2 regions of the Massilia sp. CFBP9026 genome follow, and region 1 is predicted to be linked to the other one. Evidence: predicted binding sites of a transcription regulator. Region 1 holds the regulator's gene; the other holds the start of a gene.
The links. The regulator LexA, encoded in region 1, represses DNA repair genes until DNA is damaged. The targets are predictions, from matches to a motif close to ACTGTATNNNNATACAGT.
Positions count from the first base shown of each region.

Region 2: a site for LexA is predicted at 3,519-3,536, ahead of SOM28_RS05160 (DNA topoisomerase IV subunit B). Genes of this name have one in related genera too.

Region 1 covers NZ_JAXCWH010000006.1:100,985-106,603, forward strand. Annotated here, with positions in the region: gene SOM28_RS15870 (cystathionine gamma-synthase family protein) at 1-487, shown strand, start outside; gene SOM28_RS15875 (tetratricopeptide repeat protein) at 608-1,324, shown strand; gene lexA (transcriptional repressor LexA) at 1,458-2,087, opposite strand; gene SOM28_RS15885 (hypothetical protein) at 2,273-2,491, opposite strand; gene rpsF (30S ribosomal protein S6) at 2,715-3,119, shown strand; gene priB (primosomal replication protein N) at 3,165-3,455, shown strand; gene rpsR (30S ribosomal protein S18) at 3,485-3,775, shown strand; gene rplI (50S ribosomal protein L9) at 3,807-4,259, shown strand; gene SOM28_RS15910 (replicative DNA helicase) at 4,369-5,619, shown strand, end outside.
Region 2 covers NZ_JAXCWH010000002.1:227,876-233,494, reverse strand. Annotated here, with positions in the region: gene parC (DNA topoisomerase IV subunit A) at 1-1,304, opposite strand, end outside; gene SOM28_RS05160 (DNA topoisomerase IV subunit B) at 1,455-3,452, opposite strand; gene SOM28_RS05155 (response regulator) at 3,625-4,461, shown strand; gene SOM28_RS05150 (gamma-glutamyl-gamma-aminobutyrate hydrolase family protein) at 4,528-5,529, shown strand.

The DNA.
Region 1 (5,619 bases):
GCTGCGGGCCAAGGCGCTGCGCGACTTCGGCGCCGCGCTGGGGCCGGAAGCGGCGCACCACATCGCGGTCGGCGCCGAGACGCTGGCCCTGCGCATGGAGCGCACCTGCGCCAATGCGCTGGCGCTGGCGACGATGCTGGAAGCCGACGAACGCGTCGCTGCCGTCCATTATCCGGGCCTGGCCTCGCACCCGCAGCACGCGATCGTCGAGGGGCTGTTCCGCTCCGGCGGTTCGCTGCTGAGCTTCGAGCTGAAAGATGACATCGACCCGTTCGACTACCTGAATCGCCTGAAGCTCGCGATCCCGGCCTCGAACCTGGGCGACAACCGGACGCTCGTGATTCCGGTGGCGCACACGATCTTCTTCGAGATGGGCCCCGAGCGGCGCGCCAGCATGGGCATCGCGGAAGGCTTGATCCGGGTGTCGGTGGGCATCGAGGACACCGATGACCTGGTGGGCGACTTCCGCCAGGCGCTGGATGCGTAAAGCGGGGTAAAACTGTCATCACAGGGCCGGCAAATGCCGGCCCTGTCATTTTTGCGGTTGAGCCCAGCCGTAAAACACGGCTATCATGGACTTTTACCAGCTCAGCCTTACGGTATGCCCATGAAACGATTCCTGTCCTGCCTGTCCCTCGCGGTATCCGTCGCGTTCAGTGGCGCCGCCTTCGCCGGCGAACTCGAGGACGCCAATGCCCTGTTCGAGAAAAAAGACTATGCGGGCGCGCTCAAGCTGTACACCAAGCTGGCCAACGCTGGCAATCCGCAGGCCCAGCAGCAACTGGGCCAGATGTACTGGTATGGCGAGGCCGGCGCGGTCGACGAAGCCAAGGCGAAGGAATGGTTTGAAAAGTCGGCCGCCAAGGGCAACAAGGTCGCCGCCGACTCGCTCGTGATCATGCAGCAGCGTGGCGAACGCCGCGCCGAGATCGATTACTGGATCAAGGGCTACGATGGCGCCGACCTGCAGTCGGGCGAGTACCGCTGCCCGTCGCCGCGCATCCCGGCGGTGTCGAAGGTGAACGACGAGATCGAGCGCGTTAACAAGGCCGTGACCGGCTGGCAGGATTGCTATAACAAGATGGTGACCAATCTCAACGAACAATCGCCGCTGACCAAGCGCATCCCGGCCGACATCGCCAAGCTGATGAACAAGCAGGAAACCGAAGCCTCGACCGCCTACCTGGAGCAGGTGCGCCAGAACATCGCCGAGGGAGCGAAGGTCAATTCGAAGATGGTATTGGCCGATTTCGCCGCCTGGCGCAGCGCGACCGAGGCATTCGTGGACCAGCACAATTCGGTGGTCAACAAGGCCAAGCAGTAAAGACTGCCTGTAAACGTCGTTCCCGCGAAGGCGGGAACCCAAGCCCTCAGCGCTGCCACGATCGCTTATTGTGGCGGCGACTCATGCAAACTGGGGTTCCCGCCTTCGCGGGAACGACGGATCGACGGCTATATCAGTTCCAGCTGCGCATCAGCCCCACCGCCAACCCCTCGAGCGCGAACTCTTCGTCGGGCGTGACTTCGATGACCTTGAAGTCCGGGTTCTCGGGCAGCAGCTCGACCAGGTCGCCCGTCTTGCGGTAGCGCTTGACGGTGACTTCCTCGCCCAGGCGGGCGACCACGATCTGGCCGTTCTTGGCGCTGTCGATTTTCTTGACCGCCAAAAAGTCGCCATCCATGATGCCGGCGTCGCGCATCGACCAGCCTTTTACCTTGAGCAAAAAGTCGGGCCGCGCCGCGAACATCGCGGTGTCGACGTTATAGGTCGCTTCGACGTGTTCCTGCGCCAGGATGGGATTGCCGGCGGCGACGCGGCCGACCAGCGGCAGCGACATCAGGGAGGGCGGCGGCATCGGGATCTGCTCGACGCTGGCGCCGACCAGGCGGATGCCGCGCGAGGTGCCCGGCGAAATCTCGATCGCGCCCTTGCGCGCCAGGGCTTGCAGGTGTTCTTCGGCCGCATTCGCCGAGCGGAAGCCCAGTTCGGCCGCGATTTCGGCCCGGGTTGGAGGAAAACCCGTGTTCTCGATCGCTTCCTTGATCAGGTTAAGGATCTGTTCTTGCCTTGCAGTGAGCTTGAGCATAAATATCTTGCAGCAACGGGTTGTAGAGGTAAACTGTATTTTTGTACAGTATTCTACTCTGCGCAAGGGAAATCGATAAAAAAACAGGAAATATTCGTTAAAGCTCAGGCATTTGCGTCGATTCGGCAAGCCCGGCCGGAGCCCGGTCGCCGGGCGGCGACCGGAGGGTGACGATGGTCAGTGCATCAGCACTCGGTTTCGTTGGACTCGAGATAGAAGTCGGTCTTGACGCCGTTATACAGTTTCCATTTGCCGGCGCAGGTGAATTCGCCATCGCCGACCACGGTGGTGTAGCTGGCGTCGGAGTAGTACGTGATGATGTAGCCGTATTGCGGTTTCGCGATCGCGACGGTGGCGACGGCGAGGCCGGCGACGAGGGCAAGGGCAGTGAGTTGACGTTTCATCGATGACATCCTTGGGTTGCGCTGCATTTCAGGAGACAACTTGGCCGCCGCAGCCTGGCTGGGCGAGTTCATCCATCATAGGCCTGCCGGTCCCCGCGCCGGCAGTGCAGAGCTGGTAGTTGCGCAAGCTCCGGGCACCGGTTATACTGGCGGGCTTTCCCTTCCCACACTCGTCTTGACGCCGAGGTGGGCATTTATGTAAAACGTCCTCAAGGAGTAATGCATGCGTCATTATGAAATCGTTTTTATCGTCCATCCGGACCAGAGCGAGCAAGTCCCGGCGATGATCGAGCGTTACAAGACCACGGTGACCAGCCGCGGCGGTAACATCCATCGCGTGGAAGACTGGGGCCGCCGCCAGATGGCTTACCAGATCCAGAAGCTGCCAAAAGCTCACTACATCTGTCTGAACATCGAATGCGACAACGAGACCCTGGTCGAGCTGGAAACCGCATTCAAGTTCAATGATGCCGTTCTGCGTCATCTGACCGTCAAGATGAAGAAAGCAGAAACCGCACCGTCGCCGATGATGAAATCGGTGCAGCGCGAAGACGCAGCCAAGAGCCACCGTGCAGAAGCCGCTGCTCCAGCAGCAGCTGCTCCAGCCGCTGCCGCTGCCGCTGCCTAAGATTTTTTCCAGGAATTCGTAACAAGCAAGTAGTAGAAGAACCGGGTGAACCAGCTCCAGCTCGTGGCGACCATCGCCGAGCGTGACGTACTGCGCTACACCCCGGCCGGCGTGCCGATCGTTTCAGCCGTCCTGATGCACAGTTCGCATCAGCGAGAGGCAGGGGTCGATCGCCTGGTCGAGTTCGAAGTCCCCGCGTTCGCCGCGGGCGAGATTTCGGGCAGGTTCGGCAGCGCCGAGCTGGGCGCCAGCTACCGCTTCGATGGATTCCTTGCTCGAAAAAATCGCAACAGCAAAGCCCTGGTGTTTCACATCATTGATTTCAGTGCCGCTTAACCGGCAATTTAGATATACAGGAGCCTCAAATGGCATTCGGTAAAAAGTTCGACAAAAACAAAGCTAAAGAAAAACTCAAGCGCAAACAGCAGAACCCGCTGTTCAAGCGCAAGAAGTTCTGCCGCTTCACCGCCGCTGGCGTTGAACAGGTTGACTACAAAGACGTCGACACCCTGAAGGACTTCGTCCAGGAAAACGGCAAGATCATGCCAGCACGTCTGACCGGCACCAAGGCGCACTACCAGCGCCAGGTCGACACCGCCATCAAGCGCGCCCGCTACCTGGCGCTGCTGCCGTACACCGACCTGCACCACGGTTAATCGGTTACGTCAGCTATCCTGGAGATAAAACATGCAAATCATTCTGTTGGAAAAAGTCATCAACGTCGGCAACCTGGGCGACGTCGTCAAAGTCAAGGACGGTTACGCACGTAACTTCCTGATCCCACAAAAGATGGCCCGCCGCGCTACCGCCGGCGCCGTCGCCGAGTTCGAAGCCAAGCGCGCCGAACTGGAAAAAGCAGCCGCCGAGAAACTGGCAGCCGCCCAAGCCCAAGGCGACAAGCTGAGCGGCCTGACCGTCACCATCGGCCAGAAGGCCGGCGTCGACGGACGTCTGTTCGGTTCGGTCACCAATGCCGACATCGCTGAAGCGCTGACCAAGCAAGGCTTCCCGGTCGAAAAAGCTGCCGTTCGCCTGCCGACTGGCCCGCTGAAGACCACCGGCGAATTCCCGGTTGCAGTCGCCCTGCACACCGACGTCGTGTCGGAAATCACCATCGCTGTCGTGGGCGAAGCTGCCTAAGCGAATGCTGAACTGAAGTAAAAGCTGTACACAAAAAAGCCGGGTTCTCCCGGCTTTTTTGCTTTTGAAACTCACCAATTATGACAGCCGTGTGACAGGAGAAGGTATAATGCCGCCCATGAACGCAGCACCCTCAGACCCGCAGATCGAAGCGCTGCGCATCCCCCCGCATTCCATCGAAGCAGAGCAGTCCGTCATTGGCGGCCTGCTGCGCGATAATGCCGCCTGGGACCGCATCGCCGACTTCATGCATGCGGAAGACTTCTACCGTTACGATCACCGCATCATCTTCGAACAGATGGTCCGCCTGATCAATGCCGGCAAGCCGGCCGACGTGATCACGGTCTATGAAGCCTGCAACCAGCTCGGCAAGGCCGAGGAGGTGGGTGGCCTGCAATACCTGAACGCGATGGCGCAGAACACGCCGTCGGCCGCCAATATCCGCCGCTACGCCGAGATCGTGCGCGACCGCGGCATCCTGCGCCAGCTGATCACCGTCGCCGACGAGATTTCCGGCAATGCCTTCAATCCGCAGGGCAAGGAAGTCAAGCAGATGCTCGACGAGGCGGAATCGCAGATCTTCGCCATCGCCGAGCAGGGCGCCCGCGGCGCCCAGGGCTGGCTGGCGGTACAGCCGCTGCTGACCCAGGTGGTCGAGCGCATCGACGAACTCTACTCGCGCGAGAACCAGGGCGAAATCACCGGCGTGCCGACCGGCTTCATCGACCTCGACCGCATGACATCAGGCCTGCAGCCGGGCGACCTGGTCATCGTCGCCGGCCGTCCGTCGATGGGCAAGACCGCGTTCTCGGTGAATATCGGCGAGAACGTCGCGATCGAGGCCGGCCTGCCGGTCGCCGTGTTCTCGATGGAGATGGGCGGCACCCAGCTGGCCATGCGTATGCTCGGCTCGGTCGGCCAGCTCGACCAGCACCGCCTGCGTACCGGCCGCCTGAACGACGAGGACTGGCCGCGCCTGACGCACGCCATCCAGAAGATGAACGATGCCCAGCTGTACATCGACGAAACACCCGCACTGAACCCGATCGAGATGCGCGCACGGGCACGACGCCTGGCGCGCCAGTGCGGCAAGCTCGGGCTCATCATCGTCGACTACCTGCAGCTGATGCAGGGTTCGAAGCCGGGCGACAACCGCGCCTCCGAGATTTCCGAGATCTCGCGCTCGCTGAAAGGCCTGGCGAAAGAACTGCAGTGTCCCGTGATCGCGCTGTCGCAGCTGAACCGCTCGCTGGAACAACGCCCCAACAAACGTCCCGTGATGTCCGACTTGCGCGAATCCGGCGCTATCGAACAGGATGCGGACGTGATCATCTTCCTGTACCGCGACGAAGTCTATAAC
Region 2 (5,619 bases), on a different contig from region 1:
GCCTTCGGCTCATCCGAATTGCGGATGATGGCGATCACCTTGTCGATGTTCAGCAGGACGGTCTCGCGGCCTTCCAGGATGTGGATGCGGTCGTTGACCTTGCCCAGCTTGAATTCGGTACGGCGCCTGACGGTAGTGAATCGATAATCGATCCATTCCTGGATGATCGTGCCCAGGCCTTTCTGGCGCGGACGTCCATCGCCGCCGATCATCACCATATTGATCGGCGCCGAGCTCTCGAGCGAGGTATGCGCGAGCAGCATCAGCATGAATTCGTTCTGGTCGACGTTCTTCGACTTCGGCTCGAACACCAGGCGCACCGCGGCTTCGCGGCCCGATTCGTCGCGCACCGCGTCGAGCGCGCCCAGGATCGTGTTTTTCAGCGCCAGCTGCTCGGGCAGCAGCGCCTTCTTGCCGGTCTTGACCTTGGGGTTGGTCAGTTCTTCGATTTCTTCCAGCACGCGCTGCGACGAGCAGCCCGGCGGCAGCTCGTACACCACCGCCTGCCACTGGCCGCGGGCCAGCTCTTCGATCTTCCAACGCGCACGCACCTTCATCGAGCCGCGGCCGACCGCGTACATGTCGGCGATCTGCGAGGCTGGGGTGATGATCTGGCCGCCGCCCGGGAAGTCCGGGCCGGGGATCAGGGTCATCAGCTCGGCGTGGGTGATCTTGGGATTGCGGATCATCGCCACCGCCGCCGCCGCGACCTCGCGCAGATTGTGCGACGGGATCTCGGTGGCCAGGCCGACCGCGATGCCCGAGGCGCCGTTGAGCAGCACCATCGGCAGGCGCGCCGGCAGCGTGCGCGGTTCGGTGGTCGAACCGTCGTAGTTCGGTTGCGAGTCGATCGTGCCCATGTCGATCTCGTCCATCAGCAGGCGCGAGATCGGGGTCAGGCGGGCTTCGGTATATCGCATTGCCGCGGCGCCGTCGCCGTCGCGCGAGCCGAAGTTGCCCTGGCCGTCGATCAGCGGGTAGCGCAGCGAAAAATCCTGCGCCATGCGCACCAGCGCGTCGTACACCGACTGGTCGCCGTGCGGGTGCAGTTTACCGAGCACGTCGCCGACCACCGCGGCCGACTTGCGCGGCTTGGCGGTCGGGCCCAGGCCCAGTTCGTTCATCGCGTACAGGATGCGGCGCTGGACCGGCTTCTGGCCGTCCGACACGTCGGGTAGCGCACGGCCCTTGACCACCGAGACGGCGTAGTCGAGGTAGGCGCGCTCGGCGAAGGTGGACAGGGTGAGCGTCTCGACGTCCGAGGGCTCGTGTTGTTGTTCAAAGAGACTTGGTTGATTCGTCATGATGTTGTTCGTGTTCTAGTGGGCGTTGGGGGCTGCGGTGCTGACTTAGGTCCCCGCCTGCGCGGGGACGACGTGTTCGGGCCACTGGCCGAAAGACCGTCGTTCCCGCGCAGGCGGGAACCCAAGTCAGCTAACAAACCACTAACCTCATCAGATATCCGCCTCCGTCTCATTGCCGTGTTCCTCGATCCAGGCGCGGCGCGCCGCGGCTTCGCCTTTGCCCATCAGCATATTGAAGCGCGATGCCGATTCGGCGTGGTCGTACTGGCCGAAGGCCACCGGCAGCAGGCGGCGCGTGTCCGGGTTCATGGTGGTTTCCCACAGCTGCTCGGCGTTCATCTCGCCCAGGCCCTTGAAGCGCGAGATGCTCCACACGCCCTCCTTCAGGCCTTCTTTCTTCAGCTTGTCTTCGATCGCCAGCAGTTCGCCGTCGTCCAGCGCGTACAGCTTCTGGATCGGCTTCTTGCCGCGCGCCGGCACGTCGACCCGGTACAGCGGCGGACGCGCGATGCAGATATTGCCGTTGCCGAACAGGGCAGGGAAGTGCTTGAAGAACAAGGTCAGCAGCAGCACCTGGATGTGCGAACCGTCGACGTCCGCATCGGACAGGATGCAGATCTTGCCGTAGCGCAGACCCGACAGGTCGGGCGAGTCGCCGACGCCATGCGGATCGACGCCGATCGCCACCGAGATATCGTGGATCTCGTTGTTGGCGAACAGGCGATCGCGGTCGGTTTCCCAGGAGTTGAGCACCTTGCCGCGCAGCGGCAGGATGGCCTGGAATTCCTTGTCGCGGCCCATCTTGGCCGAGCCGCCGGCCGAGTCGCCCTCGACCAGGAACAGCTCGTTGCGGGTGATGTCGGTCGATTCGCAATCGGTCAGCTTGCCCGGCAACACCGCCACGCCCGACGATTTCTTCTTCTCGACTTTTTGCAGCGAACGCAGGCGCGACTGGGCCTGCTTGATGACCAGTTCGGCCAGCTTCTTGCCGTATTCGACGTGCTGGTTCAGCCACAGTTCGAGCGGCGGTTTGGTAAACGTCGACACCAGCTTGAGTGCGTCGCGCGAGTTCAGGCGTTCCTTGGTCTGGCCCTGGAATTGCGGGTCCAGCACCTTGGCCGACAGCACGAACGAGACGCGCGCGAACACGTCCTCGGGCAGCAGCTTGACGCCTTTCGGCAGCAGGCCGTGCAGCTCGACGAAGTTCTTGACCGCGCCGAACAGGCCGTCGCGCAGGCCGGCTTCGTGGGTGCCGCCGCTCACGGTCGGGATCAGGTTGACGTAGGACTCGCGCACCACGCCGCCTTCCTCGGTCCAGGCCACGACCCAGTCGGCGCCTTCCCCCTCGGCGAAGCTGTCGTCGCCCGCGGCGGCGAATTGCGCGCCTTCGAACAGCGGGATCAGGGTCTCGCCGTTCGAGCTCTGCGCCAGCGCTTCGTTCAGGTAGCCGCGCAGGCCTTCGTCGTAGCGCCAGGTCTGGACGTCGCCGGTCTTGCCGTTGGTGAGCGTAACCGTCACCCCCGGCAGCAGCACCGCCTTCGAGCGCAGCAGGCGCTGCAGGTCGCCCAGCGGGATGTTCGGGGAATCGAAATATTTACCGTCCGGCCAGGCGGTGACGCGGGTGCCGTTCTTCTTGCCGCCACGTTCGGCAGGGCTGGAAGTGAGCGGCTCGATCACGTCGCCATTGGCAAATACCAGCTTGTGCTGGCCGTTGCCCTGGTCGTCCTTGCGCCACACCTCGATCTCGAGGCGCTTCGACAGCGCATTGGTGACCGAGACGCCGACCCCGTGCAGGCCGCCCGAGAAGGCGTAGGCGCCGCCCGAGCCCTTGTCGAACTTGCCGCCGGCGTGCAGGCGGGTGAACACGATCTCGACCGTGGACACGCCTTCTTCCGGGTGGATGCCGACCGGGATGCCGCGGCCGTCGTCCTCGACCGTGATCGAACCGTCAGGGTTCAGGGTCACGCCGATGTTCCTGCAGTGACCGCCCAGCGCTTCGTCGGAGGCGTTGTCGATCACTTCCTGGATGATGTGGAGCGGATTCTCCGTCCGGGTGTACATGCCCGGGCGCTGTTTCACAGGTTCGAGTCCCTTGAGGACGCGGATGGATGATTCGCTGTAGTCTGGAGCGGGTTTCTTGGAGGCCATCTTGAAGATTGATTGTCGAATGCTCCGGCATTCTAACTTGTCGGGAGGAAAAGGTTAGGCTTTTTTACTGTTTAAATATACAGTAGTTTGCGCTGTGACGTGCTTTTCGCTTTGCACGTTTGTGCTAGATTAAGCCAGATAATCACGGCAATGTCAGGGAGGGGCGTTACCGATGCACTTGTCCAGCTATCCGTTCACCATTCGCCTGATCGGGTTTACCCCGGCTGAAAGCGCGCGGCTCGAAGCCCTGCTGGCGCGGGCGCCGGGCGTGGGGCCGTCGTATTCTTGCCTGCATGACGATAGTTTGCAAGAGCCGGACCTGTATATCGCCAACGGCGACAGCCCGACCGCGCTGACCCGGCTCGGCTGCCTGCCGCCGGGATCGCTGCAGCCGGCGCTCGTGATCGGCAACCCGGGCAACCCCGGCGCCGAACCCTGGCGCACCCTGGCACGGCCGATCGACCCTCTGCAACTGTATGAAGCCCTGGCCGAACTGCTCGATACCCGGGTCCAGGTGCTGGTGCAGCAGAGTACCCGCACCGTCCGGCGCGTGCTGGCCGAGCGGCGCCGCCGTCCGCGCCTGGCGCCGGACTGCGAAACGCCGGCATTCTACACGCGCCTGCGCCGTGGTCCCGTAGATGGGGCCGTCCTGATCGTCGACAAGGAGTGCCAGCTGCGCAACCAGGTGGCGCGCGTGCTCGGCCCGCGCCGGGTGCCGGTGGAATGGACCGACAGCCTGTGCGCGGCGGTGCGCCTGTGCGACGAAACGCCGGTATCGCTGGTGCTGATCAACACGGCAGCGGTCGGCATCGAACCGTATGAGGTGTGCAGCTCGATCAAGTCGCAGGACGGGGCGCAGCGCACGCCGGTGGTGTTCCTGGTCGAGCAATCCTTTCACTACGATAGCGCGCGTGCGCGCCGCGCCGGGGCGCGCGGCCTGCTCACGACGCCGGTCGCCGGCCGCCACTGGATGCTGACCTTCCAGAAGCTGATGGATCTCCCGGTGTAGGGAGGACGCGACGTTTTGTAACAACTTTATATCGTGCGAAGCAATGGTGAAGTTATATTAATAACCATGGCTGAAGACGATCAAATCAAGCGCAAGGACGATCCGGCCGCGGACGTCGACGAGCGCCGCGAAACACGCGTGCGCGTGCCCGATCGCCGCGCGAGCGGCGGCCAGACCGCGCGCGGTCCCGCCCGCTACCTGCGCGATGGCGACAATGCCGTGGCCCTGGCCGGCCGGGTCATCACCTCACGTTTCCGCTCGCTGCGCGAACGCTTCAACCGCGATTTCATGCAGCGCACGCTGCACATCGGCGTTTCGGCCCGCATTTTTCATCCTGCCACCGGCGCCAAGGGGCTGCTCAGCAAGAACCTGCAGTATCTCGAGGAATCGATTGCCCAGTGGGTGATGTCGCGCGACGTGCTGGTATTCATGATCCCTACCGTGAATACCAACGGCCTGCTACACCCCAGCAACATCACCCTGCGCCACTATGCGCGCCACCTCGACGGCCTGGTGCTGCAGGGCGGGGCCGACGTGGCGCCGCAAACCTATTCCGAAACCCCGACCAAGCCCGAGTGGAGCGGCGACCGCGCGCGTGACGTCTACGAGCTCGAACTGCTGCACGAATTCGTCGACGCCGGCAAACCGGTGCTGGGCGTGTGCCGCGGTTGCCAGCTGATCAACGTCGCCTTCGGCGGCACCCTGCACCAGGACGTCGCCACCGACATGCCCGAGGCCCTGCCGCACGTGCACGATGTGTATGACGCGCACCGCCACGCCATCGTCTTCCCCAAGGGCTCGTCTCTGGGCCGCATGTTCCCCAAGGTCGAGCGGGCCATGGTGAACTCGATCCACCACCAGGCGGTCAAGGATCTGGGGCGCGACATCCGCGTCGAAGCCATGTCCGAGCCCGATGGCATCATCGAGGCGATCCGCTACCAGCGCGCCAACTTCGTCATGGGCCTGCAGTGGCACCCCGAATTCCACCGCGCCGGCGGCGTCGACCTGCTCGATTGCACGCCAGTGCTCGATGAATTCCTGCGCGCGGCGCGTGAAACCCGGCTGTAATTTCTCGCAATAATTGCCTTAGAGAACCCGCTTTCGCCCGACCTCCGCCGGCCCACGATTCGCTTGCCGAAAACGCTTGCTTTCGCCGCG